Regions from separate parts of the Peribacillus sp. YIM B13477 genome, predicted to be linked through region 3. Evidence: riboswitches for the same ligand, from Rfam matches in the RefSeq annotation. Region 3 holds a riboswitch; each other region holds the start of a gene.
The links. Region 3 has a riboswitch for S-adenosylmethionine ahead of ACFX4H_RS19065 (5-methyltetrahydropteroyltriglutamate--homocysteine S-methyltransferase). Riboswitches for the same ligand answer to the same signal wherever they lie in the genome.
Positions count from the first base shown of each region.

Region 1: another riboswitch for S-adenosylmethionine. It lies ahead of mmuP (S-methylmethionine permease); the one in region 3 lies ahead of ACFX4H_RS19065 (5-methyltetrahydropteroyltriglutamate--homocysteine S-methyltransferase).
Region 2: another riboswitch for S-adenosylmethionine. It lies ahead of ACFX4H_RS16955 (Na+/H+ antiporter NhaC family protein); the one in region 3 lies ahead of ACFX4H_RS19065 (5-methyltetrahydropteroyltriglutamate--homocysteine S-methyltransferase).

Region 1 is NZ_JBHZPD010000001.1:923,363-933,307, forward strand. Features, by position in the region: gene ACFX4H_RS04615 (alpha/beta fold hydrolase) at 1-1,017, shown strand, start outside; gene ACFX4H_RS04620 (nitroreductase family protein) at 1,196-1,795, opposite strand; gene ACFX4H_RS04625 (ring-cleaving dioxygenase) at 2,038-3,015, shown strand; gene ACFX4H_RS04630 (ring-cleaving dioxygenase) at 3,040-3,987, shown strand; gene ACFX4H_RS04635 (alpha/beta hydrolase) at 3,987-4,595, shown strand; gene ACFX4H_RS04640 (flavin reductase family protein) at 4,614-5,222, shown strand; SAM riboswitch class I at 5,448-5,550, shown strand; gene mmuP (S-methylmethionine permease) at 5,634-7,022, shown strand; gene mmuM (homocysteine S-methyltransferase) at 7,019-7,981, shown strand; gene ACFX4H_RS04655 (hypothetical protein) at 8,265-8,432, shown strand; gene ACFX4H_RS04660 (helix-turn-helix domain-containing protein) at 8,892-9,266, opposite strand; gene ACFX4H_RS04665 (asparaginase) at 9,496-9,945, shown strand, end outside.
Region 2 is NZ_JBHZPD010000005.1:215,032-224,976, forward strand. Features, by position in the region: gene ACFX4H_RS16920 (alkyl/aryl-sulfatase) at 1-1,102, opposite strand, end outside; gene ACFX4H_RS16930 (DUF2975 domain-containing protein) at 1,732-2,217, opposite strand; partial or broken gene ACFX4H_RS16935 (transposase) at 2,432-2,738, opposite strand; gene ACFX4H_RS16940 (LysR family transcriptional regulator) at 2,977-3,855, opposite strand; gene ACFX4H_RS16945 (chromate transporter) at 4,101-4,730, shown strand; gene ACFX4H_RS16950 (chromate transporter) at 4,779-5,324, shown strand; gene ACFX4H_RS16955 (Na+/H+ antiporter NhaC family protein) at 5,660-6,967, opposite strand; SAM riboswitch class I at 7,157-7,264, opposite strand; gene ACFX4H_RS16960 (SOS response-associated peptidase) at 7,596-8,267, opposite strand; gene ACFX4H_RS16965 (hypothetical protein) at 8,327-8,482, opposite strand; gene hutG (formimidoylglutamase) at 8,806-9,762, opposite strand.
Region 3 is NZ_JBHZPD010000006.1:274,807-284,751, reverse strand. Features, by position in the region: gene ACFX4H_RS19100 (alanine/glycine:cation symporter family protein) at 1-413, opposite strand, end outside; gene ACFX4H_RS19095 (glycerol-3-phosphate dehydrogenase/oxidase) at 621-2,273, opposite strand; gene ACFX4H_RS19090 (hypothetical protein) at 2,408-2,557, opposite strand; gene glpK (glycerol kinase GlpK) at 2,747-4,237, opposite strand; gene ACFX4H_RS19080 (MIP/aquaporin family protein) at 4,259-5,083, opposite strand; gene ACFX4H_RS19075 (glycerol-3-phosphate responsive antiterminator) at 5,311-5,853, opposite strand; gene ACFX4H_RS19070 (hypothetical protein) at 6,026-6,445, opposite strand; SAM riboswitch class I at 6,602-6,703, shown strand; gene ACFX4H_RS19065 (5-methyltetrahydropteroyltriglutamate--homocysteine S-methyltransferase) at 7,009-8,112, shown strand; gene ACFX4H_RS19060 (hypothetical protein) at 8,257-8,784, opposite strand; gene ACFX4H_RS19055 (CaiB/BaiF CoA transferase family protein) at 9,047-9,945, opposite strand, start outside.

The DNA of each region.
Region 1 (9,945 bases), on a different contig from region 3:
TCCAAAACTAAATGGCAACATTTATTGGATATTCCCAATCAGCCATTGCCTGAAATGGGACTGACTCCGAAAATAGCGGTATGGAAAAAAAACAAATCAACGCTTTGGTTTTATCCTTCAGCACAAAAAAAATATGAGGTACCGGTTTTTCTTATATATTCACTAATCAATACTCCTTTGATCCTTGATTTATCCCCAGGTAATAGTTTAATAGAATCTTTTGTAAATGAAGGTTTTGATGTGTATTTACTTGATTTTGGAAGCCCGGGATTTGAAGATGGTGACATATCGATCGAAGATTATATCGTCGATTATATTCAAAAAGGAGTGCAGCGTACATTACGCCACTCTGGAGCATCGGAAATTACAGTCATGGGGTTTTGCCTCGGCGGTACAATAGCCGCAATATATGCTGCCATTGCAGACGAGCCGATCAAGAATTTGATACTTTCCGTGACCCCGGTGGATTTCAGTGCCTCGGAATTTTTTGATCAATGGCAGGAGGCGCTTAAAGAAGGGACAGCGGATTTTGACGAGACAATAGATATTTATCAAACGATACCGGCCAGTGCAGTTAAATATGGAATCCGGTTAATTACATCGCCCGTCTATATATCACCTTATTTATCTTTATTGAATCAAGCGGATGATGAGAAATACGTTCAAAACTGGCGCCGCTTCAATGCTTGGGCTAATGGGCATGTACCATTATCCGGAGCAGCCGCAAAACAAATAACCAAGGATTTATTGATAAAAAATAGCTTGGTTAATGGTAGCTTTAAGGTAAGGGGAAAAAAAGCGAAGCTATCGAAAATTGATGCTAGTGTTTTGGTCATAGCAAGTAAGTATGATCGACTGGTCCCACAGGAAATGATTAATCCAGTAATGGAGCATTTAACATGTAAGGATAAGACATATAACCTATTGAAAAGTGGACATGCTGCTAAACAATATTCCGGTGTACTCCCATATTATTTGAAGGAATGGCTGCCAGGGCGTTCTTCACCCATTCAATAAGAGGGGGATGTGAAATATACGTGTTGAACCTCAGTGAGGATATCAAAATCATGCCGGTTGTTGAGTATATAGGCTTTGCGTCATTGATATTTTCAAAATTTTTTGCAACATTTCCGGATTACTAAAGCGAAATAAAATAAAAGGGCTGGCTCGTTATGTAGAGCCAGCCCCTATTATATCATTGATAATATTTCACTCTTTCATCAAGTGGTGAGAAGTCTTTATCGCCAGGTTCTGCAGTGGGTTTTCCAAAGGGCATCTGTGCGATGAGTTTCCAATCTCGTGATATATCCCATGTCTTTCTCACTTCGTCATCGATTAAAGGATTATAATGCTGAAGGCTTGCACCAAACCCCTCAATTTCCAAGGAAGTCCATACGACAAATTGTAAAATGGCAGAAGATTGGTTCGACCAAATCGGAAAATTTTCGGCATACGTTTTGTATTGTTCTTGGAGCCTATTTATTATGGCCTGGTCTTCAAAGAATAAAACCGTTCCATAACCATTTATAAAAGACCTCATTTTTTCTTCCGTTTTTTTAAAATCTTTGCCATCGGCTGCTATTCTTAATGTTTCTTTCGTGATATCCCATAATTGGTCGTGGCTTTGACCAGTTAAAACAATCACTCTGGCACTTTGGGAGTTGAAAGCGGAAGGGGAGTATTGAACGGCATGATCGATAACTTCTTTAATCCTTTTATCAGGAACAACATGTTCCTTGCTAAGGGAATAATAAGAGCGTCTATCTTCAATTGCGCTAAAAAAATCTTTAACCATATATCACACCTCCATTCTTATACCGATTTATTTTGGCCTGATTTTTTTATTTTATGATAAGTGAATCCGGTTGAAATTATTTGAATGAAAATGGTTGACAATTTTATCCCTGTGGTTTATCTTTAAATCAAGATATTTGCATTAAAAGTATTATTTCAGGTTAAATACCTTGAATTCGAGATATTATTAGCGGATTAATTCATCTCCGTAAGGGGAGATTTATAAAGATAGGAGTGGTACGGATGGAATTAAAAGGATTACATCATGTTTCGGCGATTACAGCAAAAGCGGGAAATAACTTTGAATTCTACACAAAAGTCTTAGGGATGCGATTAATCAAAAAAACGGTGAATCAAGATGATGTTCGTGTGTATCACTTATTTTATGGAGATCAAATTGGTTCACCGGGTACGGAATTGACGTTTTTTGAAATTCCAAATGCTGCCCGCACTCATGAGGGAAACAATAGCATTTCAGAAATTTCTTTAAGGGTGAAGGATGATGAGACGCTAGAATATTGGAAAAAACGGTTTGTGGAATTCAATGTTGAGCACGATGAAATATCGAGCCGTTTTGAAAGAAAGGTACTTTCTTTTAAAGATCCTGAAGGGCAGAGGCTTCTTCTGGTTTCCGATCAGGATAATAACGGTGTTCAAGGAGGATTTCCGTGGGATGGAAGCCCAGTACCGCAAGAGTTTTCCATCCTTGGATTAGGACCAGTAAAACTTACAGTACCCAATATTGAACAAACAGAAAGTGTTCTTATCGAGGTATTGGGATTCAGGAAATCAGGCACATATCCATCCGCTATCAGGGGGCAAAATCCGATAGTCGTTTACGAGACAGGTGAAGGAGGAACAGGAGCGGAACTCCATATTGAAGAAAGGAATGACATACCTCGGGAAAGGCTGGGGAGGGGTGGGGTACACCATGTTGCCTTCCGGGTGGATGATGAAGAAGAATTGAGAAAATGGGTAGAAAAGATTAGTGAATCGAAATTCGTGAACTCGGGATATGTGGACCGCTTTTATTTCCGTTCACTCTATTTTAGGGAGCCGAATGGCATATTATTTGAACTAGCTACTGATGGACCTGGTTTTGAAGTGGATGAAGCTGAGCAGCATCTAGGTGAGAACCTTGCCCTGCCACCTTTTTTGGAATCGAAAAGAAAGGATATTGAAGCGAATTTAAAACCACTAAATACAAAATCAACTAATTAATCAACGGGAAAGGAAGTAATCGGCATGCAAAAGCAAAATGCAGGGATACATCATATAACCGCAATTGTAGGCAATCCTCAAGAGAATGTGGATTTTTATGCTGGAGTATTGGGAATGCGTATGGTGAAGAAAACCGTTAATTTTGATGATCCAGGCACCTATCATTTATATTTCGGAGATGAATCCGGTTCACCGGGCACAATCATTACTTTCTTTCCTTGGCCTGAGGCATACCGAGGGACAATTGGCTCCGGACAAGTGGGGATTACAACATATGCAGTTCCGGAGGGTTCAATGGGCTTCTGGGAAAATCGTTTGGGTAAATTTAATATAGACTTTGAAAAGGTTTCACGTTTCGGTGAGGAATATCTTGATTTCCAAGACCCACATGGTTTGCAACTTGAACTGGTTGAGCGTAAAGAAGGTAAAAATAGCGAGTGGTCATTCGGCGGTGTACCAGCTGATAAGGCGGTCAAGGGTTTCGGCGGAGCTGTATTATTGACGTCAAAACCGATCAAAACGATGGAACTATTAGAGGAAGTGATGGGCCTTCAACAGGTTGGGGAAGAGGGCGATTTCATCCGCTTCAAATCCACATCGGATATCGGAAATTTGATCGATGTTAAAAAAACGGTTTTACCAAACGGTAAAATCGGAGTGGGAACTGTCCATCACATTGCATGGCGTGCGAGCGATAATGAAGATCATAAAGAATGGAGGGAGCATATCGGTAACCATGGCTATGGTGTGACACCCTTTACAGACCGACAATACTTCGATGCGATTTATTTCAGGGAAGATGGAGGCATACTCTTTGAAGTTGCCACAGATCCACCCGGCTTTGCTCATGATGAAACGAAGGAAACGATGGGCAGTAAATTAATGCTGCCGCCATGGTTGGAAGAAAAGCGGGAAGTTATGGAAAAAACGTTACTGCCGGCAGTGCCGAGAGTACTAGAGGAGGATAAATGATGAAACATATTTTTCAAAAAGGAAGTAATCCAGAAGCTCCGTTACTACTGCTTTTACATGGCACTGGAGGAACGGAAACAGATCTCTTGCCATTATCCGAAATGGTTTCACCGGGTTCATCCGTATTGAGCGTACGGGGAAATGTACTTGAAAATGGAATGCCCCGTTATTTCCGACGGTTAGCTGAAGGGGTTTTTGATGAAGAGGATTTGATCTTCCGAACGAAGGAGCTTTATGACTTCTTGGAATCAGCATCCGGAAAATATGACTTCGACCGTGACAGAGTGGTGGCATTAGGTTATTCCAATGGTGCAAATATAGCGGCAAGTTTGCTGTTCCATTACGAGGGGGCATTACAAGGAGCGATTCTTCATCATCCAATGGTTCCAAGACGAGGGATTGCTTTGCCGTCCCTTTCAGATATGCCTGTATTTATAGCTGCAGGTAAAAACGATCCGATTTGCCCAGCAGAAGAAACTGATGAACTTAATCAACTTTTACGGCAAGCTGGCGCTACAGTTGAAGTTCAGTGGGAAAATTACGGTCATCAGTTGACACGTTCAGAGGTTGATGCAGCAGGTTCATGGTTTCAAAAGAACTTTTTATAAGAATGAGAGGGAATGAAGATGATTTCTGTTAACCCTGAAAGTCTGACTGAACGGGATAATTATAAGTTTTTGACTGGAAGCATTATACCGAGACCTATAGCGCTGGTTACGACACAATCCGAAACCGGTACAATCAATATAGCGCCGTTCAGCTTTTTTAACATAGTCAGTTCAAATCCTCCGATGATTTCCATTTCTGTTCAACGGAAAGAAGGAGTTTCAAAGGATACAGCCCGAAATGCAATTCAAACAGGTGAGTTCGTTGTTCATATCACTGACGAAAATAATGTTGCTGATGCAAATCGAACGGCCAAGGAACTCCCATCTGACGAAAGTGAATTGGGTCTTACTAATTTCACGCTGGCTGTTAGTGATAAGGTATCCGTACCAGGATTGGAAGAAGCGAAGGTGCGGTTCGAATGTACATTAGAGCAATCGATTCCATTGGCAGGTTCCAAGAACAAACCTGGTTGTGATTTGCTGATAGGGAAAATAGTCTGTTATCATATAGAGCAAGATATTTATCATAATGGCCGTATTGACCCGAATGGGCTAAAACCTGTAGCGAGATTAGCAGGTCATACTTATACAAAACTAGAGGAATTATTTGAAATAGAACGTCCTTAAGGAAAAAGAAAAAAATGGCGACATCTTTTAAGATGTTGCCATTTTTAAGACCAATATGAACCCGGTTAGTTTTATTTGCCATTATAATACGCTTAGCGCTTGTTCCAAAAACAATTTAATATTAATGCCCCAGCCATGATCGTTAGCATTTAAAAGGAAGTCTTTACATTCCGAAACAAAACTTGACAATTTTTTCATAGATTGATAAAGTTATAAAAAAATAATTTCTTATCCAGAGAGGTGGAGGGACTGGCCCTATGAAACCTCAGCAACAGGTCTACAAAGACACTGTGCTAATTCCAGGGGGTGAAACCTTGATAGATAAGACCGTACGTGTTTATTTGTCAGTAACGCACTCTTTTTTGGAGTGCGTTTTCGTTTTTTCTGGATGCAAGATTAAGGAGAGTTAGAATGGAGAACAAAAGGAAGCATGATTTTCAAAGGCAAATGCAAGCACGGCATATAATAATGCTATCGCTTGGCGGGGTGATTGGAACGGGTTTATTCTTAAGTTCGGGTTATACGATTCAACAGGCTGGTCCGTTCGGAACCATCCTTTCGTATCTGATTGGTGCATTAGTGGTTTATCTAGTCATGCTATGTCTAGGTGAACTGTCAGTGCATATGCCCGAGACAGGTGCGTTTCATAGTTACGCAGCCAAATACATCGGACCAGGGACAGGGTATACAGTAGCCTGGTTGTATTGGCTAACCTGGACTGTTGCACTAGGTTCGGAATTCACGGCTGCAGGATTGTTGATGCAGCGATGGTTTCCATCAATCAGTGTCTGGATATGGAGTGCTCTATTTGCTATTTTGGTCTTGGCATTAAATGCGTGGACCGTAAAGTTTTTCGCTGAATCCGAATTCTGGTTTGCGTCTATTAAGGTATTTGCTATTGTGATATTCATTATTCTGGGAGCTGCGGCAATGGTAGGTTTCATTCCAATGATTAACGCACAAACAGCTCCGTTATTTTCCAATGTTACAAGCGCAGGGTTATTTCCAAATGGTGCTTTTGCCATTCTAATGACGATGCTCGCGGTGAATTTTGCATTTTCTGGAACTGAATTGATCGGAGTTGCAGCTGGAGAAACTGTGAATCCGGAAAAAACGATTCCAAAGGCAATCCGTATGACATTATGGAGATTGATTATCTTTTTTGTAGGAACCATCGTTGTTTTATCCGCATTATTGCCTGTTTCGGATGCAAGCGTATTAGAGAGCCCCTTTGTTGCCGTTCTAGAACGAATTGGAGTGCCATATGCAGCGGATATTATGAATTTTGTTATATTAACTGCCATTTTGTCTGCTGCAAACTCAGGACTATATGCCTCATCAAGGATGCTTTGGTCACTTGCAGATAAGAAAACCATTTCGCCAATATTTGCAAAATTGACAAAACGGGGTGTTCCATTGAATGCAGTCCTTTTCAGTATGCTGGGCGGTGTTTTAGCACTTTTCTCGAGTATTATTGCGCCGGATACTGTATACATAGTGCTTGTATCCATTTCTGGACTAGCCGTGGTTATAGTTTGGATGAGTATTAGCGCGTCACAGTTTCTATTTCGCAGACGATATATAAACGAAGGAAACTCAGTTAATGATTTGGCTTACCATACACCATTATATCCATTCGTACCAATCGTTTCATTTATGTTATGTCTTGCTTCTTGCATAGGAATTGCATTTGATCCTACACAAAGAATTGCACTATATTGTGGCATTCCGTTTATTTTGTTTTGCTATGGAAGTTATTATCTGACACAAACCATAAAGAAAAGAGGAGAAAAACCATGAAGAATAAAATTAACCCAATTGAAGCAATTTTACGAGGTCATTCAGTCATGATTTTGGACGGAGCTTTAGCTACAGAGCTTGAAAGTCATGGGTGTGATTTGGACGATCCCCTGTGGTCTGCACGTGTATTACTTGAAAATCCAGAAGTGATTTACCAGGTTCACTCTGACTACTTTCGAGCTGGTGCTGACTGTGCGATAACGGCAAGCTATCAAGCAACGGTTGAAGGTTTCGCCCTCCGCGGAATACAAGAAAAAGAGGCATTGGATCTAATCCGGAAAACGGTTTTACTTGCAAGAAAAGCAAGAGATGAATTTTGGAAGGAAGAATATCAAACGATTAGACCTAAGCCATTGGTTGCTGCATCAGTTGGACCTTATGGGGCTTATCTTGCAGATGGTTCAGAGTATGTTGGGAATTATGGTGTTTCAGATGAAACTTTAGCGGCATTTCATCGCTCACGATTATCAGCTTTGATTGAAGCAGGAGCTGATATTTTAGCATTTGAAACGATTCCTTCCCTGCAAGAAGCAAAAGTATTACATTCATTATTGAAAGATTATCCAGAAGTCTATGCTTGGCTGTCCTTTTCTTTGAAAAATGAAAAAGCGATAAGTGACGGCACATTGCTGGAGGAGTGTGCCAGATTGTTTGGGGACAGTGAGCAAATTGCCGCAATTGGCATCAACTGTGCGCCTGTATCAGTTATCACGGAAGCCATACAGGTGTTGCGTGCAAACACGCATAAACCAATTATCGTTTATCCGAATTCCGGTGAATCATATAATCCAGAAACTAAAACATGGCATGGTCCAGAATCATGTAATAGGCTCGATGTGAAATCTGAAGATTGGCACCATGCGGGGGCAAATATAATTGGAGGATGTTGCAGAACCGCTCCTCATCATATTGCGGGCATTTCAAGAAAGTGGCGACCTTCCGTGGTAACGTTCTCCTAGCATTTTTTGTTATCAAAAATATTGTTAGTCGGGAAACCTATAAACAAAAAGAACAGGAATCTGGCGGTTCCTGTTTTTTTTGAGCTCTTTATTCAGATTCGAGTAATCTGAAAGGATTGAACTATTAATTTCTTGGCACTTTAGAAATAAGTCGCGCAAGATCGGCTGAAAATTACGGGTAAACCAACCCTTTTGCAAAAACTGTAAAAAGAGAAATTAAATCATATTTTTTTCGTGCTTGGGAAAACTAGACAAACAATGAATGGAAAGGAGAGAATGAGTTATGAGTCGTGGTAAAAATTTTAATCATAAAGAAAAAGGACATCCAGGAAATTTACCAAATAATAGAATTAGCGAAGAGAAGGAACACAGCCGCCAGTATGAACAGATTGAGGATATTGTCACTCATGAAGCTTTCAAGAATAGGGAAAAAGAAGATGAAATGCCTTAATATATGGAAATGCAGCATATCTGTTGAGACATTATATTGAGCAATTTTCCATTTCTTTAAGGATTCCAATAATAGAAGCACATGAATTAAGACATAACTCTCACTTCATGTTGCTTCTTTTTTTGATTAATTCACCGGGGGAAACCATGATCTTTGCCATGTTTTTTCTTTCATTGCAAATAGATAAAGGGGGAAAAAGAATAAGGCTAAAGAGGACAACAGAAAATGAAGATGGATGATTTTTTTAAAAAAACGACTTTCTTCTATATAATAATTAATGAAATTTAAATTTCTAAACACAGAAATAATTACGTGCAACCGTCAAAATGGGCGAACCGACCTATCCTAATTGATGAAAGCCGCGGTATATTACAGTTATAATGAACATGTCAGGCAGTATAAGAACCTGCTGATGAAGTACGGTTCTTTTACCAAATACCAGTTTAAACTCAATGTCTGCTATGTTTCATTTTGTTTATCGCGATTTATTTCCACTTCCCGTTTAGCTCTAATAAAAGCGATAAATTGAATCGTTTCCTCTTCAGAAAGGGAAATTCCATCTACAGCTAGCTTCATATCTGGTAAATCCGTTAATTCCATGACTTGAGGTGACCCATTACCCATATCCTTAGATGGATAATCTACTCGACCCAGAATGTAATCAGTTGAGGTATCATATAAGCCTGCCAATAAATTAATCGTTTCTAATGAAGGGCGGCGGTGGCCCGATTCGTAACCGGCATAGGTACTTTTGGCGATTCCGAGCCTGTCAGCGGTATATTGCAAAGACCATCTTTTGGACTTCCTTAATGTAGTCAATCTATTTAAAATCATTTTTATTACTCTCCTTTTATATAAATCCATTATAACATCAAATTGAAAAAAGTGTACGCGTAATGAATAACTTTCGCTTGATTTCACTATGAAACATGACTATAATTACATGTGTTGTACGCGTTACATGAACATTTATAGCGGAAACATCCTTTTCTGAGATATTAGAATGATTGTGAAACAGGGAGGCTTATTAGGGGGTAGTATATTGGAAAAGTTAAAATCAAAAATGAAGAAGTTGATGTTGCTTACTACAGGTGGTACAATTGCATCGTTAGAAGGAAAAAATGGACTTGTTCCAGAAATGAAAGCTGACGAAATTTTAGGCCACCTACCGGGATTGGATTTACTATGTCAGATTGATAGTAAGCCTTTGATGAATATTGATAGTACAAATATGCAGCCGGAAGATTGGACAGAAATGGCACAATCCATCCATAAGCACTACCATGATTACGATGGCTTTGTGATTACCCATGGAACAGATACAATGGCTTACACTTCTGCTGCGCTCTCATATATGTTACAAGATTTAGGGAAACCAATCGTCATTACTGGTTCTCAGGTCCCGATTGCCTTTAAAAAGACAGATGCCAAAAGGAATATCTCTGATGCGATCCGGTTTGCTTGTGAAGATATTGGAGGAGTATATGTTGTTTTTGATGGCAGAGTCATTCAG
Region 2 (9,945 bases), on a different contig from region 3:
GCTCCAAAACATCGTCCCTTCCCCATATGGGCCATGTATGGGCTGTAACCATAGCATCTATATCCTCGTTTCCAAACAGATCAACTGTTTCATCAAGTGCTTTCACCCATTTTAGGGTATCTCTGGTTTTAGCTCCCCTTAATGTATAAATATTATGTAACGTGTGTCCGGTGTTTTCCGCTACCACTAAAGTTTTGTAATCATTGATATAATAATGCATTTCAGATGGAGCTTCCGAATCCGGTGTCAATAAAAATTTAAATGTAATTCCGTCTATTTCCACCGTTTGAATATCATCCTTCACTTCCATTGTTGGAGGTAAATAGCTAAAAGTTCCGTTACTTAGTCCTGGGCCAATACCAGAAGTAACAAATCCCCTTTCACTTGCGGGCAAGAGATTTCCAAACATATAACCTGCACGGCGAGACATTATATTGCCTAAAAGAATGTTTTCACTTAGCGCTTCATCGTTAAAACCTGCCGGGACAATAATCGGCACTTTAGCTGGATTTTCAGCATATTGAGCAATGCCTTTCATACCACCAAAGTGATCCGCATGACTATGACTAATGACAATTGCACTTACTGGGGATTTATGCCGATGTTCAAAATAAAGCTCCATGGCTGCTTTGGCCGTTTCAATAGTAGAAAGTGTATCCAAAACTATTAATCCTGTTTTTCCTTCCACAATGGTAAGCACTGATAAATCCTGGCCCCGAACTTGATAAACGCCATCCACCACTTTAAATAAGCCTGTTATATTTTGTAACTGAGCCTGCCTCCACAAGCTTGGGTTTACAGTAAAGCTTGCCGGCTGATCTTCTTTGATGAATGAATATCGATTACTATCCCATACCACGTCACCTTTTGAATTTTTAATAGGATTCATATTCAAAGGCGCTATAAATCCTTTATGTGCATTCTTGAAATCTTCCTTGTCTGTAAAATTCAATTGTTCATAAAAAGCCTTATTTGCTGAGATTGTTGCATCTGTTGCCGGTATCGGCTTATCTGAAGCAGCATTTGTAACAGAAGAACCTGCCAGTAAAACAAAAACAATGGGAACGGTTACAATTCCTTTAATAAAAGATATTTTGGACATTTCATACCCCTTTCAAAGTAGATATCTTGTATCTATTCCGAATGTCGAAGTCGTTTTTTTGGATTTTTTTGAATAATATGAATTTATTTTATAATTAATTTGCCATTAAGTATATTTCCTATTTCTAATAGTAACTTCAATTTCATTTATATAAAGGCAATGTTAAATTCTAATATTGATATTTGACCATAAGAAAACCGCCTTGGTGAAAAGGCGGTTCAGACTGTAGACAAACTTGATGAAAATCGAGTTTGTCTACAGTTTTTTTTGGCTTGTACAAATTTGGACGTTGATTGGAACGTAGGGCACTCGCTTTCCGCGGGGGGTCCGGGAGCCTCCTCGGCGCACTTGCGCCTGTGGGGTCTCCCTTTAACTCGCTATTCCCGCAGGAGTCTCGTACCTTCCGTTCCAATCAACTATGTTTAAAATTTTAGATGGAACTCCTTTTGCCTACAGCCTTTTTTGTTTTAAAATAGAACTATTAAAACTTAAGGTGATGAGGATGCTTTCGAAACAAGATTCTATTCAGCGAGATCAACTTGAAATGATTACTTTAGATCAACTGGTGCCTGCGAATCATTTAGTTCGTAAAATTGAGGCTTCCATTCAAAGTCCTACATATCCGTTAATCATTCATTTTTCGACATTATATCTGGGGCATTTTTTAATGGCTTTTGAAGCGCGTCCACAATGGCTGCGATGATACTTGTTGCTAAAATACCCATTAGACATAATGATGTAGGACCCGCTGCATCATCACTACCTGTGACTTTAGCAAGCACCCTTAAGCTTACTATTCCTAAGAAAATGAGGAAAATGACTGTAAAAGCACTTTTCTTTATAATCTTCAAAGATTTAAGGGATAATTCAGAGAAAGCATTGTTCTTTTCGATGTAGGTTAATAGTTTATATGCTTGATACAACGCAACAGAAAACGCAATACAGAATCCGTATGCACATACTAAAAAGGGGATTAGGAAGTAAGCCGTATCTGGATGTACCCTTGCATCTCTAACGGCTATCTCAGGCAACCAGATACACAAAGCAAGCACTGCAATTCCAGCCAGAAAAATAATTACCTTTAAGAAAGTGGTTGAACCTCGTTTAACATGCATTTAAAACACCTCACCTATTTAATGACAACTTGATTTTAGCATATTATTTATCGTATAACAGTAAATTTATATTGTTTTTATTTATATTATTATTGTTATTGAAATATCTTTTTAATTTTAACAAAAATAAAAAGCACTTCTCATTACAAAGAAATGCTCTTACTTTAAAATGTTAAATTTACAACTTGTTCAACAAAACTGCCCGTTTAGATTTATGTGGTCTTCTGGTGCACTGAAGAGGCGTGTTTGTGAGATCGTTGAAGGTTTGATGGCAGGCTTTACAGCGGTAACGCTGCTGTTTCACCTTTCCAGCACATGTTTTAATAACGTATTTACCAAATCGCACAACAAAATGGCTATCGCAATGTGGACAGACAAGAATAGCTTTATGCTTTTGTACCTGGATTTCATCAATTGCACGAATAGGAGCCGACATCGGTTTCGTTCGAGACTGCAAGCAATATACAAGTTGCTGTTTCATTTAATGCATTGGCGAGCTTCTTTATTTCCTTTAACTCCACGCTATACCATCTCCGAACCATCATTATATCTTTTATTATGCCCATTAATCCCTTTGTTTGTCTAACCGAAGACTGAACAACAAAAGACAAAATGCCCCTCCCGATAGAGAAGAGCTTTTATAATCAATGCAGTATATTCAATTTACCATGACTTTTGCTTGCTGCCGGGGCTACGCCGTTAACCACGAAACTGAAAACGCTGCCAATTGTAAGTGTGAACAAAGGCAGCGTCCCATCCTTATTGAAGAAAATCAACAAATTTAGACACTCCTATTTTATTAAAACGCTTGTTTTTCCTGACTAGCCATAAATTTCTTGCCATATTTATTCTGTATATATCCACTTCCCGCAAAAAGCCTTGCTCCAATTCTCTGGCCACTGTCAACCTTGGCAAAATGCTGATTCCAAGTCCAGCTTCAACCGCACTTTTTATCGCTTGTGTACTGCCAATCTCCATGTAGCTTTCAATTTTTTCTAAAATCCCATGCTCCCTTAGCATATTTTCTACGATAAGCCGTGTTCCGGAAATGGATTCACGCCAAATCATCCTTTCATTTCCCAATTCCTCTAGCTGTATTTCTTTTCTGTCTTTCCATGGGTGGTCGGATGGACATACCAATATCAATTCGTCTTCAGCGAACTTGTCTACAATAAAATCGGTGTTTTCTACAAGTCCTTCCACCAAGGCCAAATCAATGACATCGTTTGAAAGATCCTCCAAAACCCGGGGCGTATTTTTTATCGTCAATGTCACTTTTATTTCTGGCTGTTGTTTTTTGAATCTCCCAAGCAAGCTAGGCAACAAATACTCGCCGATAGTCAAGGAAGCCCCTACTATGAGATTTGCATTGTATTTCCCCGTCGATTGCTGAATCACTTCTTTTGAATGGTTGAAGTCATTTACTATGGCTTTAGCAAAAGGGTATAACAGCTTTCCTGCTTCTGTAACTCTCAGCCTTCCTTCCTCACGGTCGAATAACAAAGTATTATAATAATTTTCCAGTTGATGGATCTGCCGTGTTACAGCGGGCTGAGATAAGAAACTTAACCTCGCTGCCTGGCTTATACTTCCTTCATCCACCACTAAACAAAACATTTTCAGATTTTCCAATTTCAAGGAAACGACCTCCATGTTTTTAGATAGTTTATTAAAATGATAGCATCTTTATGTAAATGGTGAAATGAAAATAGGGAAATAGATTCTAAGGCTATTCAATTATTGGCGGCATTCTTTATAAAACGGATGAATCTTCTGGGTATAACGTTTTGTTATACCCGATGATTTTGTTGCAATTTACCCAGCCCTTTTTCTTTGATATGTTAATGATAAGAATTAAACAAAGCATGCAAAGGAAGTGACCGATGTCAATGAAAGGACAATGGAAAACTCTATTCCAATTATTTTGGACCTTTTTTAAAATAGCACCTGTCACATTCGGAGGCGGGTTTGCGATGATCCCTTTAATCGAAAATGAAGTGGTGGAAAAGAGAAAGTGGATGAAAAGCGAAGAAGTTACGGATGTTTTTGCTTTATCTCAGTCCGTACCGGGAGCTGTCGCCATTAACTCCGCCACCTTTATCGGCCATCGAATTGCCGGAATGAAGGGGGCAATGGCAGCCATGATCGGTGTTTCATTACCTACCTTTTTAATTGTTCTGCTCCTGGGCATTGTGTATTTTTTCATTCAGGATAATCCGAAGATAGAATCTGCTTTCATATCGATCAGAGCTTCCATAGTAGCCATCATCGCCTATGCGGCTATCAAGATAGGAAAAACGGCAGTTGTAGACAAATCAACTTTCTGTATTTTAATAGCAGGAATTCCCGTCCTCTTATTTCTTCACCCTGTGATGGTTATAATAGCAGGAGCTCTAGCGGGTATTGTGACCATCTCCATTAAGAGAAAATTAGGTTACGATGTCAAGATGGACAAAAAAGATAGGAAAACAGAAGAAAATGATTTCGAACCTTTCATGGGTGCTGGCATATAGGTAAATCAAAAAAGGATCTAACTAATTTTTAAGAAAGCATGTGATGGAATGATGGAATTGTGGGAGTTGTTTAGCACCTTCTTTATTATCGGCTTTGTATCTTTCGGAGGCGGATACGCCATGATTCCCGTAATAGAATCGGAAGTCTCACAGCATGGATGGATGACAACGCAGGAATTCACCGATATAATCGCCATTTCCGGGATGTCCCCAGGACCTGTCACCGCCAATAGTGCCATTCTCGTTGGCTATTCGACTGCTGGGTTAGCAGGAGCCATATCATCTGCTCTAGGAATCTTGCTTCCTGCCATTATATTCGTAACCGTTATAGCCACATTTTTCAGCAAATTGAATCATTATCCAGTTGTTCAATCCATGTTTTATGGATTAAGACCGATTGTCACTAGTTTGATCATCTTTGCAGCGATCAGTTTAGCACTTTCCAATCATATGATAGCCGTGAACTTTTCATGGCATACGATAAGCTTACTACTCGTTTTTGGTTTATCGTTATTTGCCTTAATGAAATTACGCTGGCATCCAGCCTATGTAATTATTCTTTCTGGTTTAGTTGGTGTTGTCCTCTATTCATGACAGGTGTCGCACACAAAACCATCATTAATTTGGACAGGAATTAAGCAGAAAAATTGAAGAATGATTGATACTGTATAAGTGCGAGAAAGCTATATTAAGTTTATGTATTTACCAACAAAAAACACCCTGAATCCAATGATTCAGGGTGTTCAGACTGTAGACAAACTCAATGAAATTTAAGGGGTTTGTACAATTTGAACATTGATTTCCCCTCCAGGCACTCGCTTTCCGCGGGCGGTCCGCCCTCGGCGCGTTTACGCCTGCGGGGTCTCCCCTGGACTCGCTTTTCCCGCAGGAGTCTCGTACACCCGCTCCAATCAACTTTGTTTTAACTTTTAGTTCTTCGATCCATCATTTCCCGGCTGAAACCGTGGAAAACCAATCAGGATGGCAATGACGCCACAAAGTCCAATCAGGATTGGGTAATATGAATACGGCAAGATGCTTAACGGAGAAATCTTTGCTACCCCTGCTGCAACAAGCAGTTGTGCTCCATATGGGATCAACCCTTGGATACAACATGCAAAAATGTCAAGGACGCTCGCCGATTTCCGCGGATCAATCCCATACTTTTCAGCAATATTTTTGGCAAGTGGCCCGGCAATGATAATCGAAATCGTGTTATTTGCCGTTGAAAGGTTCGTTAAACCAACAAGCCCCGCAATGCTGAATTCCGCCCCTTTTTTCGATTTGCTATTTCGTGTCACTAGGTGGAGTAGATAATCGATGCCACCATTATGTTTGATTACGGCTACCATACCTGCAATTAAAATGGCAAGGAAGGAGATTTCATACATTCCTGCCATTCCTTCTCCGACTTTTTGAATGACACCCAACGGTTGATAACTACCATCAGTCAAGCCGATGATTCCGGCAAATACGATTCCGATGGAAAGGACCAAGAACACATTGACTCCTGCCAATGCAGTGACCAATACGCAAAGATACGGAAGAATCTTCACCCAATCATAAGACTGTTGGGAAATGTCAGCTTGTTCACCCATCGTTAAAATTCCTAGGATGGCACAAGTGATGATGGCTGCAGGTAAAACGATGAAAAAATTCACTTTAAACTTATCCTTCATTTTCGTTCCCTGAGTTCGGACTGCAGCAATTGTCGTATCTGAAATGAATGAAAGGTTATCCCCAAACATCGCACCACCAATAACGGCCGCCATTGAAAGGGCAAGCGAAATATCTGTTTGCTCACTAATCCCTACCCCGATAGGTGCCAGGGCAACAATCGTTCCCATGCTTGTCCCCATGGATAGTGAAATGAAACAAGCGATGATGAAAATTCCTATCATTAATAGATTTTGCGGGAAAAGCGCCAAGGCAAGATTCACAGTTGATTCAACCGCCCCCATGCCATTCGCAACTTTCGAAAAAGCGCCGGCCAAAAGGAAGATGATAACCATTAACATGATATTAGCGTCACCGGCACCTTTACAGAAGATATCAACTTTTTGATTGAATGTCTCTTTCCGATTCATCGCCAATGCAGCTGCCGATGCAATTGAAATCGCTACAATCACCGGAAATGAATAAAAATCTTTAGTGATGATTCCGGACCCAATAAATAAAATTAAAAATACGACAAATGGGATCAATGCCCATGGATTCCCTTTATTGTTTGCACTCATGATGTACACCTCTTTTTATTTTTCCCGCGACATGTGTCACAGCTCTTATTCTATTAACAGTTTTCGCAAATAACCCCAATTTGAACCTACCTGATTTTCCAGTCATGGAGCTGTAGCAAAAAACTGGCATAAAAAAGACCCCTTCTTTTTAACAACAAGAAGAGGTCTTTTAATTTATAAAAAACACCCTCCTTATCTTTCAGGCGAAAATCAGCCTGCTGGATTTGGCACAGCACTCCATTTAAGTCCGCTGCCGAGACATCTTCGGGCCAGTCCCTCCGTCTCTCTTGATAAGAAGATTACATTATATAATTATTTTAAAATTACGATGCCTTCCAGAAAAGTGCCACGCTGAAAACTTGCCTGAGTTCGTGACATCAAAAGTCGTTTTGAAAAGCAAATATAACAGTACAGCATTTTGTCTATTTTCGCAAGGGTTAATTTTAAAGTGTTTCACATGCACTCCTTACTGTTTATAAAGAGAACTAAGTTGATTGGAGCGGGTGTGCGAGACTTCTGCGGGAAAAGCGAGTTCCTGGAGACAACGTTCAAATTGTACAAACCAAAAAAAAATGCAGACAAACTCGATTTTCATCGAGTTGTCTACATTCTGAGAGGTCTAATTACCTCAGCAAATTTGTTGGATTAGGTTAGGTGAATTATTTTTAGTCGAGTTCACATCTGTCGATACTTCAAATGCTTCCATCTGTTCCGAATCGAATGACTTTAAATACTGTTGCAAATATGCAGTATCATTAATGGAAGGATTTAACCAATCTTTTTCATCTTCTGATTTTAGGATGACAGGCATGCGATCATGAATGCTGGTCATTAGCTCATTAGGCACAGTTGTTATAACGGAGCACGAATAGATGCTGATGCCTTCAGGAGATTTCCAGGATTCCCAGAGACCGGCCATTCCAAATGGAGCATGATTCTTCAGTTTTATACGCATCGGTATTTTTCTTTCTGGTGTCTTCTTCCATTCATAAAAAGAGTCAGCGATTATCAAGCATCTCTTCTTCTTATACGCATTCCTGAAGCTTGCTTTCTCAGCAATGGTTTCCGCTCTGGCATTGATCATTTTGTAGCCCGCTTTTTCGTCTTTTGCCCAGAAAGGAATGAGTCCCCACCGAAGATATCCAAGCCGATTCCTTACCCCGTCATTAATGACGGCGAGCACGGATTGGGAGGGAGCAATATTGTAGCTGAATTGGTATTCCTCATCAAATGACCCTTGAATATTAAACCGTTCTTTTATTTCTTCTATGTCAGTGAAAAGAGTGAAACGTCCACACATAATATCGCCACCGTATTAAGATTTATTACAGTGTATCAAATGGAATGGGCAGGCACAAATCAGCGTTCTAAAATCCTGATATCAGTAAATGGTTGATTAAATAATTCGCTGGAAATCAAAAGAGTGCCAAGGACTTCTCTTTCATCTTCAGCTTTAATGATTTCCGACAAAATTAAGGTACTGCCATTCCTGACCGTTACTTTATATTCATTCATGGAATCCCTCCTCAAAAGGCTAGATGGTTGTTATTATAAACCAAAAACCCACAAGTATCAGTATTGAACTTAGCAGAGGCATGGAAAATCCACATGCCTTTATACTTTAAATGGTTAGTTGAACGAAGCAATGCCAAGGACCATGAATCCTTGTGAAGGAGGCGCAAAAAACTGTCCATGAATGATTCATGGACAGTCTGGGCGCTTTAAAGGTTTTTCGCTTCAATACTCAAGATAACATTAAGGAAAGCCCCAACAGTCGATACGAAAAGAAACGCTCTTTCTGAAAAGATCGAATTGGAGTTGCCGCCATCCCATGTCCATTATTTAAAATGAAGCAAAACCTCATTTATTAAATGCCCCGCCAATGTAACGGTCTTATTATTTTCGTCCAATGAAGGGTTCACTTCGGAGATATCAAATGAGAGGATCTTTTCATTCGATACGATATGCCTAATAATGGCACGGACCAATTTTGGATCCAGTCCAAACGGCGATGGTGCACTTACCCCAGGTGCGTAGGCTGAATCAATAACATCCGTACATAATGTAAGCATGATATAGTCATTTTCCTTAGCGAATTCATTTATCCTCCGCTTCGTTTCATCCATTTCGTATAATGACAAATCTTCTTCCAATATGTAGTCGACCTTACTCCTCTCTGCAGTTTCAAAAAGTGCCTTCGTATTCCCCTGCTTCTGAATTCCGACACATAAATAGCCACAACTTTGATCTTCGTCCAAAATCTGCTTAAACATCGTGCCAGATGAAGTTTCTTTTTCATAAGGTCTCATATCAAAGTGAGCGTCAATATTAATAATCCCTAGTCTAGCTTTTGGTCCAATGGATTTCCTAATCCCAAGATAATGGCCATACAGGGTTTCGTGACCTCCCCCAAGTATGATAGGAATCGCTTTACTCTCCAAAATCCGGGCAACAGCTGATCCCAGTTGAGATTGGGCGGCTTCCATCTCTGTACTTTCACATATTACATCGCCAGCATCCACCAGCTCGGTTTGGGAAGGTAAATGACAAGGTAATTTTGCCAACGATTGCCTAATATGATCAGGACCCTCGGCAGCACCAACCCTGCCTTTATTCCTTCTGACGCCTTCATCACATTTAAAGCCAATCAGTCCAAAAGTTCGTGATGCATTGGAAGAGGTGGCTAATTCCGAAATGGGTGCCAAGCGCACTCTTTGGTGGTATCTGAAGCTGTCCAGGTCAGTTTGGGAATCAATTCTTCCATTCCAATATTTTAAAGTCGGGTGAGTATACATAATTTCTCCTTTATTTTAAAAATTCCGAAATATCTTTCTTAAAAATTATAAAGGAGATAATGTATAATTACCAATACAAAAATTTAATATTTCTATAGAAGCTATAGCCGCTTTCAGCGTACATTTATGATATTGACAGATATATCTGTTGGAGAATATCTTCCTCGTATCCGTTTGACATTG
Region 3 (9,945 bases):
TTCACGCCCATTCCTTTTTCAATATAATAGGCTGGTCCCCCTCGATATTGACCGTCTTGTTTGACTTTATAAATTTGAGCTAAAGTTGATTCCACAAATGCACTGGCCGCTCCTATGAATGCTATGGCCCACATCCAGAAAACGGCACCGGGACCGCCAAAGGCGATAGCCGTGGCCACTCCTGCAATGTTACCTGTACCGACCCGACCTGAAAGGGCTATGGATAAAGCCTGGAATGAGGAAACCCCCGCTTCCGAACTTTTCCCTTGGAACATCAAAATGACCATTTCCTTAATATGCCTCACTTGCAGAAACCGGGTTAAAATAGAGAATACTAAACCTACTCCCAATAATATATAAATGACTGGCGTACTCCATAAAACCCCATTTAAAGCCGTAATAAAATCAGACAATCAATTTCCCCCTTAAATTAAATTTAGAAAATTCAAACTTATCTTTTATCGATTATATTTCATCTTAATAGATTAAACAATAGTTTTTCGCGTCAGGAAATCTTACATGAACATTTTTATTTTTCCACTTGCAAATCCCCCGATAATCAATTCCGAATACAAAAAAACGCCAGCGATTCCGCCGGCGTCAGATTTTTTGCATATTGGTCAAGATACTTTAATCGCGCGCAATATTTCCTGTTCCAATTGATTGGTTCTCTCCATTTTTGTTGATTCCGTCCATCCAAAATATCCAGCCATATAATCGATCACTGCATGTTTATTCGTTTGGACTAAATCGATATCGAATAACAATGTCCCCGTCCTGCGGAAGAAGAAATCCACTGGAGTTGCGGCCATTTCATGATCCACTGCGTATTTCAGCTGTACGAACAATTTCTTTGGAAGGCCGCTGTTCACTCCTCCGTCTCCTTCGTTTTTGGCGATATCGAATAACACAGGAGCGTTGGACCCGTACATGGCCAATATCTCTTTGGCGTCCTTTACAGCGAGCCCTGAGTCAACTCCCATTTGAACATGTTGCTTGATATAATCGGAGAAGTTGCTTGATCCCCCGACATCCCCTCCGGAAATCGGCATTCCTTTCGTGCTCCTTGCTGGGTAAGTTTTATTGGACTGCTGGGCAAGCTTCCCTGCCAAAAGGTCGACCATCGTTTTGGCCATTTTGCGATAACCGGTCAATTTCCCACCAGCAATCGTGATAAGGCCAGAATCGGACTCCCAAATTTCATCTTTCCTTGATATCTCAGAAGGATCTTTCCCTTCTTCAAGAATCAACGGCCTTACCCCAGCCCAGCTGGATTCGATATCATCATCCGTAATGTTCACTTCTGGAAACATATAATGTATGGACTTTAATAGATAGGCACGGTCTTCGGAAGTAACGGTCGGCACTGCAGGATCACCATCATAAAAAGTATCCGTAGTCCCTACATAAGCTTTACCGGCTCTCGGGATGGCAAAAATCATCCGGCCATCAGGCGTATCAAAATAAAGCGCCTGCTTCAACGGGAATTTCGATTGGTCGATGACCACGTGAACACCCTTGGATAACTTCAGCGTCTTCCCTTGTTTCGATTGGTCCTTCTCACGAATGGAATCCACCCACGGACCTGCTGCATTAATAACTTTGTCTGCGTATATTTCATAAGCATCACCTGAAAGCAAATCGGCCACTTGGACTCCGTTCACCTTACCGTTTTCATATAACAATTTATCAACTTTTGTATAATTTATCGGTGTTGCACCTTTATCGACAGCCGCCTTCATGACTTCAATCGTAAGACGTGCATCATCTGTCCGATATTCAACATAGTAGCCTCCGCCCTTCAGTCCCTCTTTCTTAACGAGAGGCTCCCGTTTTAGTGTTTCATCCGCCGAAAGCATTTTCCTGCGTTCAGATTTTTTAACCCCTGCAAGGAAATCATAGACCCGAAGCCCAATCGAAGTACTGAATTTCCCGAAGGTGCCTCCTTTATGCATCGGTAACAGCATCCATTCCGGCGTGGTCACATGCGGTCCATTCTCATATACGATTTCTCGCTCTTTACCAACCTCGGCAACCATTTTTATTTCAAATTGCTTCAAATACCGCAATCCGCCATGAACAAGTTTTGTCGAGCGGCTTGAAGTACCTGCAGCAAAATCCTGCATTTCAACCAAAGCCACTTTCATCCCACGTGTCGTTGCATCCAGAGCGATCCCTGCACCGGTAATTCCCCCACCAATGACAACCACATCAAATTTCTCTTTTCTCAGAGTTTCGACCGTTTCTTCCCGATATATATTTGAAAACCTCATGCCTGACTCCTCCTTTAAGTATTGCATTCTATTGTTTTTTGTATGAATGGGCGCTGATCGCTCGTGAATTCGTTCTGTTTACTCGTGAATTCTCACGATTTACTCATGAATTCTCACGGTTTACTCATGAATTCTCACGGTTTACTCGTGAATTCGCGCCATTTACTCGTGAGTTCTGCACCTTTACTCGTGAATTCGCGCCATTTACTCGTGAATTCTGCACTTTTACTCGTGAATTCACACGATTTACTCGTGAATTCGGTCATTATATTCAATTGGTTCATTTGTTCGCATAAGTTATATAGATATTAATATCCCTAATCTGCCATTAAAAACAAAAAAAGAGACCATAAATGCACATTATCGAATTAACGATAACGCATTCATGGTCTCTCCTGTTCTCCGGCCGAGTTATTAACTTGATTTCATTATAGCATACTCCAGCTCATTTGAGAAAGAATTCATGTTGTTTTTTATTTAAACGCCATAGCGGCATGTACGGCTTTCTTCCAGCCTTCATATAACTTTTCACTTTCTTGCTCTTCCATGGATGGTTCAAAGGTTTTGTCCACCGCCCATTGCCGGGAGATTTCTTCTTGATCCTTCCAATACCCGACAGCAAGGCCTGCTAAGTATGCAGCACCTAATGCTGTAGTTTCATTTATGGTCGGCCTCTCGACGGGCACACGTAATAAGTCGCCCTGGAATTGCATCAAGAAGTCATTCTTGACTGCCCCGCCATCCACTCTTAATGTTTGCAGCTCGATTCCTGAATCCGCCTCCATTGCATCAAGGACATCCTTCGTTTGATACGCAAGTGATTCAAGTGTGGCGCGAATGAAATGTTCTTTTGATGTGCCGCGCGTCAAACCAAAAACGGCTCCCCGCACTTCGCTGTCCCAATATGGAGTTCCAAGTCCTACGAAAGCTGGTACCACATATACTCCATCCGTACTTTCCACCCGTTTTGCATAGTCCTCGCTGTCCTTGGCATCATGCAGCATCCGCAGGCCATCGCGGAGCCATTGGATGGCGGAGCCAGCTACGAATATACTGCCTTCAAGTGCATATTCGACCTTCCCATTCAAGCCCCAAGCAAGGGTCGTCAATAGTCCGTGTTCGGAGCTGACAGCCTTGGTTCCTGTATTCATGAGCATGAAACAGCCTGTTCCATACGTATTTTTAGCCATTCCTTCCTTAAAGCAGGCTTGGCCGAATAATGCTGCCTGCTGATCACCGGCTGCCCCGGCGATCGGAATCGATTGACCGAAGAAATGATATTCGATCGTACGTGCATATTCCTCAGAGGAAGGCCTCACTTCCGGCAGCATCGACTTTGGTACAGTCAATATCTCAAGCAGTTCTTCATCCCATTTCAGTTCATGGATATTGTACATCAATGTCCGGGATGCATTGGAATAGTCCGTTACATGAGCCTTGCCTCCTGATAGCTTCCAGATCAGCCAAGTATCGATGGTACCGAATAACAGCTTGCCTTCATCCGCCTTTTGCCGTGCCCCTTCCACATTATCGAGGATCCACTTCACTTTCGTTCCGGAAAAATAGGCATCTATCAACAATCCCGTTTTATCCCGGAATAGATCATTAAGTCCCTTTTCCTTCAACTCATCACAGATTCCACTTGTTTGCCTGGACTGCCATACAATCGCATTATAGACAGGCGTACCTGTTTCCTTATCCCAAACGACTGCCGTTTCACGCTGGTTGGTGATCCCGATACCGGCAATTTGCTCTGGCTTTACACTGGATTCAGATAGTACACCGGCGATCACCGCCAGGATCGATCCCCAAATCTCATTGGCATTATGCTCGACCCAGCCTGGTTTAGGGAAATGCTGTGTGAATTCCTTTTGGGAGGAATGGACGATTTCCCCCTTTTCATTAAATAAAATCGCCCTCGAACTTGTTGTTCCTTGATCTAATGATAAAATGTATTTTTCCATTGTGCATGCCCCTCCTTTTAATTAACTAGCGATATTTCTGCTATCCAATTCATGTGACTGTTTTTTACCAAAAGCATAGGCTACTATCAATAGTACCAGGCTTGCACCCATAACAGACCAAAATCCTGCCGTTATTTCCCCCATGAAAAATGCTTTATAACAAACGGCACCAAGTGAACCCCCTACAATCGGTCCAACGACCGGAATCCATGAATAGCCCCAGTTTGAATTTCCTTTACCGGGTATCGGCAGCAAAAAGTGAGCGATGCGCGGCCCCAGGTCGCGGGCCGGGTTAATGGCGTATCCTGTCGTTCCCCCAAGTGACATCCCGATCACGACAATCAATAACCCGACTGCGAATGGGTTTAGACCCTCTGTAAAATTATTGGCCCCTATAAATAATAGACCAAGAATAAGGATGAAAGTTCCAATCATTTCACTTAATAGATTTGAAAATGTGTGCGGGATTGCAGGTGAAGTCGCGAATACACCAAGCTTCGCCCCTGGATCATCCGTAGCTTTCCAGTGTGGCAAATAGTGCAGGAATACTAGAGTTGCGCCGAGTATCGCGCCAATCATCTGGGCAACGATGTAAACGGGCACATCACTCCATGGAAATTCTCCAATAATGGCAAACCCTACCGTGACCGCCGGGTTTAAATGCGCCCCGCTTATGGAACCCACTGCAAATACACCCATGGTAACAGCCAATCCCCACGCAATCGTGATAACGATCCAGCCGGCATCTTTTGCATAGGAACCCTTTAAGGATGAACCTGCCCCAATACCTGCTCCGAATAAAACTAAAATCATCGTGCCTAACACTTCTCCCCAAAATGGAGTCATGATAAAACCCCTCCCCTGATAATTTTTTAAACCTTGCCAACAAATAAAAGGAGATCCACAGCAGAACCATCTTCATAAAAAAAATTATGAATAGATCTGTTGTGAATCTCCTAGTCTCCGTCACATATATTAACTTGTACTGTAAAATATACTAGGTTATGAAAACGCTGTCAATAATTTGTGAAAAATTAATCTATTATTCTGTAATTTTTTTCAATTTTTCCCTATTAGATGATATCCCATAATTCAGTTTTTGAAGTGGTGATTGACGAGGCGCCGGCATCAAGGGCATTCAGGACTTCATCCGAAGTTCGTATGAGGCCGCCTGCAAAAATCGGTGTCTGCAATCGTTCCTTCACTTCTTTTATCATCCATGGCATGGCGCCCGGCAATACTTCGATATAATCCGGCTTGGTTTTCTGCACCAGCTTATAACTTTTCTCAAGTGCATGTGAGTCAATTAAAAAGATTCGCTGGATGGCAATGACCCCCTTTTGCTTCGCCTTCAATATAACGCTTGATTTAGTCGAAATCAGCCCATAGGGGTTATATTCCTGACAAATGAATTCTGTCGCGTACTCATCACTTCTTATGCCATGGATCAAATCGACATGATAAATCATTTTCTTATTATGCTGCTTTGCCATCATACTTACATTTTTCAATTGTGAGATATGCAAATCAAGAAACACACCTATTTCATAGGAACTTTCTAGAAATCTTTCAAAATCCTTCATGCTTGCTGAAGCAGGCAAAATCTTCTGATCCATCATTATCCTCCTCATTCCCAGAAAAACTCAAAACTTCAAGTCATTTAGTATATTTTAAAGAACTTGATTTATCAAACACATTTTTTCATGAGCCATGTAACCTTAACACTATCATACCTTTCACACCCTTTATAGTTTGCGGCTAAGGATATATGTAAAATATCCCCTTGAATCATAAAGAAAGTTTCATTTTCAATGCACCTTCGACGAGTTCATACGATTTAATTGTGCCAATGGGAATTTTTCTCACGATGCTCCAAGCATTAACATTCATTTTGATCGCTCTTTTTTCATATTCAAAAAATGGCGGTCTGTTAAATATCCTTTGGTTGATGAAATTCCTGTCAATGGGTTCCATTTCTACTAATTCAAATGAAATCGTTCTTTTGTCCACATGAACCGGTTTTAATGTAATCCGGAAAGCCACATTTTTCTTAAACATCATTTTTTTCACTTCCATCGTTCCGGAAAGCTCAATATGCTTTGGCGTAATTTCGACTTTAATATCCTGACCAGATGATTTCATTTTTATGATTCTCTCTATCATGGCTTCAGTTACCGTAATCGGTATGCCATTTTTGAATGGACTCATCCTTGCATTCCCTCCCCACTCAAAGCATATGCCGGATTCCCTGATGCCGTTAACATTCCAGCCCGGATTAATAAACGGTATATTCGAAATATTCCGGTTCCACCCCTTGACCTTCATAAAAACTACCTGTATAGTCATAGTTAATTTAATAGACAACTCTTATCCAGAGAGGTGGAGGGACTGGCCCTTTGATGCCTCAGCAACAGACTGATCTTGTACTGTGCTAATTCCAGAAGTGTAAAAACTTGAAGATAAGAAGAGTATATAGCTTTGTTGCCAACACCTCTTCTTATTTTTAAGAAGAGGTTTTATTTTGGCTGTTTTCACATACTTTGTTGCTATTTACCAGGTAATGGGTTGTGGTTGATTTCCCCTCAAGATGCTCGCTTTCCGCGGGGCGGGCGGTGAGCCTCCTCGGCGTAAACGCCTGTGGGGTCTCACCTCTCCCGCTGCTCCCGCAGGAGTCTCGCACTTCCGCTCCAATCAACCTTAAATAGTTTCGTTTAAAAACAACAATCTTTACGAAAAGAGCTTTTATTTTTAAAAGGAAAGAAGGAATCAACATGTCAATCACATTAACGAAAGCACCATTCAGGGCGGACCACGTCGGAAGTTTATTAAGACCGGAACGTTTACATATTGCCAGAAAGGACTTTAAGGAAGGTACCATTTCAGCTGAGCGGCTTCGTGAAATTGAAACTGAAGAAATCAATCGGATCGTCGATAAACAAATCGAAGTTGGTTTAGAGGCCGTTACGGACGGTGAGTTCAGACGGACATGGTGGCACTTTGACTTCCTCGAACATTTAAATGGCATCGAGGGTTATGTAACTGAAAAAGGCCTTACATTCGATGGTGTCGAAACAGAGAGATATAATGTTCGCAATACCGGGAAGGTTTCATTCAACCCTGAACATCCCTTCATTCGTGATTTCATTGAATTGAATAAAGTCGTGAACGGACGTGCCGTTGCCAAGCAAACCATTCCCAGTCCGAATCAATTATTTGCTGCAGGCATTCATAATGAAGACGTCTACCCTGATATTGAAGACTATGCAAATGATATCATCAAAGCCTATCAGCATGCTTTGAAAGCCTTTTATGAAGCAGGTGTGCGTTACCTTCAATTGGATGATGTATATATTGCCAGACTTTCAGCCCCGGATTTCCAGTTCAAAGATGGAAAATATACGAGGGAACAATTAATCGATCTTGCACTTCGGGTCATTAATGGCGCATTGGAAGGCAAACCAGAAGACCTTATCGTCACTACCCATCTATGTCGCGGAAACTACCAGTCGACATGGGCGTTTGAAGGAAGCTATGCCCGTATCGCCCCAACTTTATTGGCAAAAGAAAAAGTGGATGGATTCTTCTTGGAATATGATGATCAACGCTCAGGGGATTTCAAACCATTGGAATACATTCCAAATGGCGGTGCACGGGTCGTACTTGGTGCCGTCACTTCAAAAAATGGAGAAATCGAGGACAAGGAAGCTGTTAAGGCACGCATTAAAGAAGCATCGCACTTCGTTCCGCTCGAACAATTATGCTTAAGCCCTCAATGCGGCTTCGCCTCCACACATCACGGCAACAAGCTAACCGAAGCACAGCAATGGGAAAAGCTGAAATTCGTCGTTGATGTAGCGAAAGAAGTATGGGAATGATTATTTTACGGAGACTTTAAAACTTATTTACAGGATTCGAACAACCTAATCGGCTTCAATATAAGCGTGCCGATTAGGTTTATACTTAAAACCCTAAAACTGAAAGCAAACAAAAAAAAGAACGGCCATCTGGACGTTCCCTTTTTACTTGCAGCTATCGTCATCATCCTCCATTTTCTTCACGAATATATCATCCGTCACCCTATCTTCCAGCTTGTTCCTCAAGGCCAATTCCGCAGCCTTCCCATCACTAGGCGATCCGTCCGAGAAATACATCGGAAACAGGGAGAAAAACATAATGTAGAAAGAAAAATAGATAAATTGATACCAGATTACCGAGCTGTCCAGGATATTCTGATACACTAAGCTGTATATGATCAGCATGCTGATTAAATTAAAGATAGCCCCCCCTAAATAGATCAGGGTATTCGTCAATCGATTATCATGTTTCAAACCCTTGAACTCGCAAGTCCCATTCCAAAAATAATATTTCCTCACCTCTATGTTCCGAAAGGCGAAAAGCTTATTACCACACCCGATCAAGATTTTCTTTTCCGATCCCCCAAAGATCGTAACGAAGAAAATATGCCCGCTCAAATGTATCAGTGTAACGATCGGCATGATCAAAAAAAAGGAAAATAGAAATTTAATGATATCAGAGAGACCAAACATATTTAACTAACCCCCTCCTTACCAGCGATTTCCTTACCAGGATGCTACTCTGATACCCTGCCCACACTAGTTATAACTAGTAAATTTTCACAGTGGTAATATGTTGCTTTCCAAAAATGATAAGATGATAATTGTTCTCCTTCCGCTTCACTTCGACCTTCGAACGACTATATCGACCCTTCCCCTGCTTTTTCCGTCATTCAAAAAAACAGGCTATCACCTTCCAAAAAACCCGGAAAAGCGATAGCCTTTACATCTTTATTTAGCGATTGGGGGTGCGAAGGATTTCTGCGTTGTTTTGTCCTGGCTCCAAGCCTGCATGTTTATATCCAGGGGTGAAAACCGATGTTTTGATCGGGCAGGCGATTTGCCTCTGGACATTCCCTTTTCCGTCAGGTACCTCGACGATCATTCCCCTCTCCTTCAATTGGGGATGCTCGGCCGCTTCGGTGAAAGTCAGCACTGGTTCTGCGCAAGCCTCGAATTCAGCGAATATCTCCTGCCATTCATGAAAATCTCTCTCGAGGAAAGCCAGCCGGACGGCCGTTTTAAACCTGATTCCGCTTTCTTCATCGCTTTTCATGCTCAGCTCATATAATCCGGGTGCACCAATCGCTTCACATAATGCTTTTCGAAAAGGGGGCTCAAGGCTGCCTACCGAAAAATAGCGTCCATCTTTCGTTTCGTAAAAGTCATAAAAAGACCCTCCGTTCAGCATCAATTTTTCTGGTTCAAGTTCAAGGCCACCTTGTAAATTCAGAGGTGCGGATATGGCATTCAAGGTAAAACTGCAGTCGGTCATGCTGATGTCGATGGCTTGGCCGAATCCTGTTCTTTCCCTGTGAATGACTGCAGATAATATTCCGATGACAGCATGCAATGAGCCTCCGGCAAGATCTGCTATTTGGGTTCCGTTTTTTGCCGGGCCGTCCTTTTTCGTACCGGAATAGCCTGATAAGCCTGCTATCGAAATATAATTGATATCATGTCCCGGTCGGTCTTTATAGGGACCAGTCTGGCCGTAGCCCGTAATCGAACAGTAAATCAGCTTCGGGTTGATCGATTTTAATGTCTCATACCCCAGACCCAGACGTTCCATGACACCTGGACGGAATTGTTCAATGACGATATCGTATTCCGTCACTAGGTTTCTTACGGATT